DNA from 3 places in the Aquamicrobium sp. NLF2-7 genome. Region 3 is predicted to be linked to each of the others. Evidence: predicted binding sites of a transcription regulator. Region 3 holds the regulator's gene; each other region holds the start of a gene.
The links. The regulator LexA, encoded in region 3, represses DNA repair genes until DNA is damaged. The targets are predictions, from matches to a motif close to TGTTCNNNNTGTGTTCNG.

Region 1: the regulator LexA is predicted to act here: its motif matches at 945-962, upstream of MIC97_RS13330 (DNA recombination protein RmuC).
Region 2: the regulator LexA is predicted to act here: its motif matches at 761-778, upstream of MIC97_RS20585 (damage-inducible protein).

What each region holds. Positions count from the first base shown of each region.
Region 1 is NZ_JAKSED010000001.1:2,712,197-2,714,464, forward strand. Features, by position in the region: gene MIC97_RS13330 (DNA recombination protein RmuC) at 1-912, opposite strand, end outside; gene def (peptide deformylase) at 1,015-1,545, shown strand; gene fmt (methionyl-tRNA formyltransferase) at 1,550-2,268, shown strand, end outside.
Region 2 is NZ_JAKSED010000004.1:83,282-85,549, forward strand. Features, by position in the region: gene MIC97_RS20580 (ATP-dependent helicase) at 1-634, opposite strand, end outside; gene MIC97_RS20585 (damage-inducible protein) at 829-1,590, shown strand; gene MIC97_RS20590 (DNA polymerase Y family protein) at 1,505-2,268, shown strand, end outside.
Region 3 is NZ_JAKSED010000001.1:636,032-638,299, forward strand. Features, by position in the region: gene glp (gephyrin-like molybdotransferase Glp) at 1-848, shown strand, start outside; gene lexA (transcriptional repressor LexA) at 960-1,679, shown strand; gene MIC97_RS03185 (ComEC/Rec2 family competence protein) at 2,016-2,268, opposite strand, start outside.

The DNA of each region.
Region 1 (2,268 bases), 2.1 Mb from region 3:
CTGGATCGACAGCATCAGCAGCGATGGCGAGACGATGACGATGCGGGAGCGGTGGGCGCGCTGCACGAGCGCCTCGAAATTCTCGTGAATCTCGGCGAACACTGATTCGGACGGCACGAACATGAAGGCAGTTTCCTGTGTCTCGCCCTGAATGAGATATTTGCCGGCAATGTCGCGGATGTGGATTTCGACGTCACGCCGGAAGGCCTGCGCCGCGGCTTTCTGCGCCTCCGGCGTTTCGGCGGCGCGAATGGCGTTCCACGCCTCCAGCGGAAACTTGGCGTCGATCACCAGCGAGGGCGCGTCGTTCGGCATCCTGACGAGGCAGTCCGGCCGGTTGCCGTTTGAAAGCGTGGCCTGAAACTCGTAGGTGCCCATCGGCAGCCCGTCGGCGACGATCGCCTCCATGCGCGACTGGCCGAAGGCGCCGCGCGTCTGCTTGTTGGAAAGGATGGCCTGAAGCTGCACGACCTGCCCGGCCAGCGCCTGTATGTTGCCTTGCGCGCTGTCGATGGTGGCCAGCCGTTCCTGCAGCCGGGAAAGATTTTCGTGCGTGGCGCGGGTCTGCTCGCTGATGGTCTGGCCGAGCCGCCCGCTCATGGCATCGAGCCGCTGGCTGATCGATTGCGTCAGTTCCGCCTGCCTCGTGCCGAACACTTCGGCGATGGCGCCCATGCGCCCCTGCATCTCGGCCTGGCTGCGCAGGATCTCGACCATCCGCGCCTCCGCCTCGCGCGCGTTTTCTGCCGCTTCCGACACGGCAATGGCACGGGCCCGGGAAAACCGCAGCAGCGTGACGATCATCGCCGCCGACAGGCACAGGAACGCAACCGAGCAGAAGGCCAGCGCCTGACCAAGCGTGATCGTGGTGGCGCCAAGCTGGATGACGGTTTGAGAAAAGATGTCGCTCATGCCGGCATGATAACAGAATTGCCCCTCTTCACCAGATCAAAACGTGAACAAGTATCGACCTTCACGGTTGACGGCGCATTGGCGAGGTCTTAGGTGAGCAGGATGACGATCAAGCCGCTCATCATCCTTCCCGATCCCTTGCTGCGTCAGGTGTCCAAACCGGTCGAGCGTGTCGACGATTCGCTGCGCAGGCTGGCCGACGACATGCTGGAAACCATGTATGACGCCCCCGGCATCGGCCTCGCTGCCATCCAGATCGGGCTGCCGATGCGGCTGCTGGTCATCGACCTTGCCAAGGAGGATGACGAACCGGCGCCGCATGTCTTCGTCAATCCCGAAATCCTCGAAAGCAGCGACGAGCGCTCCGTCTACGAAGAGGGTTGCCTGTCGATCCCCGAATATTACGCGGAGGTCGAGCGCCCCGCCTCGGTGCGGGTGAAATATGTCGACCGGGATGGCAAGGAGCAGGAGATCAAGGCCGAAGGGCTGATGGCGACCTGTCTTCAGCATGAGATCGACCATCTCAACGGCGTGCTGTTCATCGACCACATTTCAAAGCTCAAGCGCGATATGGTGATGCGCAAGTTCCGCAAGCTGGCGCGTGACAAGCCGGCTCCGAAGCTCGTAGGCTGAAACCATGACATTGCGCGTCGTCTTCATGGGCACGCCGGAGTTTTCGGTGCCCACGCTCCGCGCTGTTGCCGAAGCAGGCCACCAGATCGTCGCCGTCTACACCCAGCCGCCGCGCGCGGCGGGTCGGCGCGGGCTGGAACTCACGCCTTCGCCGGTCCAGCGCGAAGCCGAAAGGCTCGGCATTCCCGTTTTCACGCCGCTTTCGCTCAAGTCCGCAGATGAGCAGGAGGCCTTTCACGCGCTGAATGCCGATGTTGCGGTCGTCGTCGCCTATGGCCTGCTTCTGCCGCGCGCCATTCTGGAAGCGCCTCGCTTCGGCTGCCTCAACGGCCATGCCTCGCTTCTGCCTCGCTGGCGCGGTGCCGCCCCCATCCAGCGCGCCATCATGGCAGGTGACACCGAAACCGGCGTCATGGTCATGCGCATGGAGGAGGGGCTGGATACGGGCCCCGTGGCCCTGACCCGAAAGGTTGCTATCGGCGCGGACATGACCGGCGGTGAACTGCACGATGCGATGATGCCGGTCAGTGCGGAACTGATGGTGGAGGCGCTGGCGAAGCTTGAGGCCGGCACGCTCGGCTTCGTGCCGCAGCCTGAGGAAGGCGCTCTCTACGCCAGAAAGATCGACAAGGCCGAAACCCGGATCGACTGGAGCCGCCCGGCACCTGAGGTCCACAACCACATTCGTGGTCTGTCGCCGTTTCCCGGAAGCTGGTGCGAGTT
Region 2 (2,268 bases), on a different contig from region 3:
CGTAATCGAGCACGTTCTGGATCTGCTTGGCCTCGACATAACCGGCGAACAGCTCGCGCAGTTCCTTTTCCCAGGCCGCACACCAGGGGTAGTTCGCCCGCAGCACCTCATCGAGCGCGGCCTCGGCATTGACGGTGCGGGAATAGATCGAGAGGCATGTTCCCTTGGCCGGGAACCGGTTCTCGGTTTTCGAGAAACCGAGATCGTGGCGGACGAGGTTCATCAGGTCCGCGGAATCCTCGCGGTCGTGGATGGTGAACTGAGGATCGAGACCGAGTTCGATCGCATATTCCCGCAGGATCCGCGCGCCGATGCCGTGGAAGGTGCCCGACCAGGCCAGCGCATCGGTCATGATACCGGCCTTGTCGCCCAGCACCCTGGCGCAGATGCGCTCGACGCGCTTCCCCATCTCGCTTGCTGCCCGGCGCGAGAAGGTCATCAGCAGGATGCGGCGCGGATCGGCGCCGGCGATAATCAGCTGGGCAACACGGTGGGCGAGCGTGTTGGTCTTGCCCGAGCCCGCGCCGGCAATGATGAGTAGCGGGCCGGCGATCCGGCCTTCGGGAAGACCGATGCCATGCACGACCGCGGCGCGTTGGCCATCGTTCAATTTTTCCAGATGCGCCGCCTGCATGCCGTCCCGCTCCTATCGCCCTCAGATTCCAAGACAATCGACCAATACTGAGCCGTTGCTTGCCGTTACGTCCCCCTCTTCGACGGAACGACTCATCGAGGAGTCGGATTGACTCATTTTCCGAAAGAGAACAAATATAGAACATAGCAGCGCCCGAAGGCGTTGCAAAGCCCCTTCAGGAGAACCGGACTTTCATGGCCGATCGCGCGGCAAACCCTGTCATCGCCGACCTTCAGGAGCGCATCGCGCATCTGGAGAGCGGTGCTGGCCGCGTCCGCGAGGTTCTGCCGTTTGGATTGCCCGAGATCGACAGGCGACTTCCGGGAGGCGGGCTAGGACTTGGCTGCCTGCATGAGATCGCCGGCGGCGGCAATGGCGCCGTCGACGGGGCGGCCGCCGCCATGTTCGCCGCAGGGATCGCGGCGCGGACCAAAGGCAAGGTGCTCTGGATCGTCACGCGCACCGATCTGTTCGCACCGGCCATCGCCCAGGCGGGGCTGGCTCCCGATCGGGTGATCCATGTCGAGGCCGGCGACGAAAAGGCGCTGCTCGCCTGTTTCGAGGAGGGGCTTCGCCATGGTGGGCTCGGGGCCGTCGTGGCGGAGACCGCCCATCTTTCCATGACTGCGTCGCGCCGCCTGCAATTGGCGGCGGAGGGTTCCGACACGATTGGCCTGGCGGTCCGTCGCTGGCGTCGGCAGACCGAGGCGGGGGATTTCGGACAGCCGACGGCGAGCGTTTCGCGCTGGCGTGTCTCGGTGCTGCCAACGGCTCCCCTGCCGGTGCCCGGCCTTGGCCGCGCCCGCTGGCTGGTGGAACTGATCCGATGCCGGGCCGGCGAAAGTGCAGATTTTGAAGTGGAGGCCTGCGATGCCAAGGGTCGTATCGCTCTTCCTGCCAAGGTTGCCGACAGACCGCCTCAGAAGGAAGTCGGGCGACGCATCGCCTCCGCCTGAGGCGCCGCTCGTCCTGGTCGGGCGTACCGGCCGACGCAGAACCATTGTCGCCCTCGATGCCAACGCCCAGGCGCTCGGCGTTACCAAAGGCATGGCCGTCGCCAAGGCGCAGGCGCTCGTACCAGGCCTTGTCATCGTCGATGCCGATCCGGCTGCCGACCGGGAAGGGCTGGAGAGGTTGGCGCTCTGGGCGCTGCAGCGGATCTCGCCCGTCGTTGCCACCGATCCGCCGGACGGTCTGGTGATCGACACGACCGGCGCCGATCATCTTCATGGCGGCGAGGCCATGATGCTGGAAGCCATGGTGCAGAAGTTTGCGGCCTCGGGCGTTGAGGCCCGCGCGGCGATCGCCGACACATGGGGCGCGGCCCATGCTGCAGCGCGTTTTCTGCGCCGGCAGACGATCGTGGTCCCGAAAGGGGAAGGTGTCGCAATGCTGCGACCCCTGCCGCTGGCTGCCTTGCGTCTCGATGGCGAGATCATCACCGGCCTGCGCACGCTCGGCTTCGAGACCGTCGGCGATCTGATGGATCAACCCCGCGCGCCGCTTGTCTTGCGCTTCGGTCCCGAGATCGGCCGCCGGCTCGATCAGGCGCTCGGCGTGGTCGCCGAACCCGTCGATCCGATCCGATCGCCCGAGCTGGTCGAGATACGTCGCGTCTTCGGGGAGCCGATCGG
Region 3 (2,268 bases):
TGATTCGCCTGCGCGAGCCGACCGCTGCCGGTCGCAATGTGCGGCGCGCCGGTCTGGATTTCACGATTGGCGACCTTCTCGTCGAAAAAGGCCATCTGATGCGCGCCAGCGCGCTTTCGCTCGCCGCTTCGGCCAATCACGCGCGCCTCACGGTCGTCAGACGGCCACTGGTCGCCATCATCGCCACCGGCGACGAACTGCGCCTGCCGGGAAGCGAACTGGGACCGGGTCAGATCATTTCATCCAACAGCTATGGCATCGCAGCCGCGGCCCGCGCCGTGGGCGCCGATGTTATCGATCTCGGCATCGCGCCAGATCGCGAGGATGCAATCTCGGCGCTCGTGAAACAGGCTGTTGCGGCCGGTGCGAACGTCATCGTCACATCTGGCGGAGCCTCCGTCGGCGATCACGATCTCGTTCACAAGGTTCTGACGCGCGAGGGCATGACGCTCGACTTCTGGCGGATCGCCATGCGGCCCGGCAAGCCGCTGATGTTCGGCAGAATGGACAACATCAGATGTCTGGGCCTGCCCGGAAATCCCGTGGCGAGCCTCGTCTGCTCGCAGCTTTTCCTGAAACCTCTGCTCGCACGCCTTGGCGGCCGGCCTTTCCGTCAGGACATCAGGACAGCGATGCTCGGGGCACCGGTTTCAGCCAACGACCATCGGCAGGACTTTGTCCGTGCAGCCATTGAGGAACGCGACGGCCAGCTGATTGCCACGCCCTTCGGTGTGCAGGATTCATCCATGCTGCGCACCATGGCCGCATCAGGGGGACTGGTCATACGCGCCCCATTCCAGCCGGCATCGGAAATCGGCGATCCCTGCCAGTTGATGATGATCGGCTGAAGCTGTCCCCGGTCGTTCTGATTTTAAGCGGTTGCGGAACACAACTGGAACATATAGTGTTTGTTCCGGGTTTGTTTTCCGATTCTGGATTCGCCGCTGCCGGGGGAACCTATGCTGACGCGCAAGCAACATGAATTGCTTCTCTTTATCCATGAGCGGTTGAAGGAGAGTGGCATTCCGCCCTCTTTCGACGAAATGAAGGAAGCGCTGGACCTTGCCTCGAAGTCGGGCATCCATCGCCTGATCACCGCACTGGAAGAACGTGGGTTTATCCGTCGCCTGCCCAATCGTGCGCGTGCGCTGGAAGTGCTGCGCCTGCCAGATTCCATTGCCCCCGGTCTGAACAGTGCGCGAAAATTTTCACCCAGCGTCATTCAGGGAAGCCTCGGGCAGCCGGCAAAGGATGTTCGCAAGCCGCAGGTCGCCAGCAACGAGGATGACAGCGCCTCGGCGGTTTCCATCCCCGTGATGGGGCGGATCGCTGCGGGTGTTCCGATCGATGCGATCCAGCACAAGACACATTCCATTTCGGTGCCGCCGGAAATGCTGTCGGGCGGCGAGCATTATGCCCTCGAAGTTCGGGGCGACTCCATGATCGAAGCCGGCATTTTCGATGGCGATACCGTCATCATCCGCAACGGCGATACAGCCACCCCGGGCGATATAGTCGTGGCACTCGTCGACGAGGAAGAAGCAACCCTGAAGCGGTTCCGTCGCAAAGGCGCCTCCATCGCGCTTGAAGCCGCCAATCCGGCTTACGAAACCCGGATTTTCGGACCCGACCGCGTCAAGGTACAAGGCAGGCTGGTCGGATTGATCCGCCGTTACTGATCCGGAAATGAAACGGAGCGAACCGGATTTTTTGCCTTCCATCCGTTCTGAGGGACATTGTTTATCAGCATCTTAAAACAACATCCTGAGGAAATGATCGAAATATTGAGGTCGCTGTTTGAGCGCTCTCAAAACGTTGATCGAAGATAGCTGAAGGGCACTTTACGGCCTGTACGATCGGTGAGCAGATTTTGGCTGCGTAGGCGAGCGGCCTATCGAACTATCTGTCACGATGGTCGATTTTCCTGCGTAACTGGATCTGCATTTGATCAACCCGCAGAAGCAGACCTGCCTTACGATGCGGAAACCGTTCCGGATACGCCCTGTCTTTATCGCTTATTCGATCTTGTCCGGGGCGGAGAGAACAGGCGTTTCCGCAGGTACTGCGGCGACTTTTCTCTCATAAGGCGGCAAGCCACGTGCTTCCCGCGAATATCGGCGCTGGGTGTGCCATGGCCGATAATCCCCTTCGATGGCGAAGCGCACCTGCGGCTCTCCGATGATTGGTGATGAATTTCCGGCTGGAACACCAGAAGCAGTGTCGATCTTTTCCAGATGGACTTCGGCACTTCCTTTTTTCGCCAGCTCC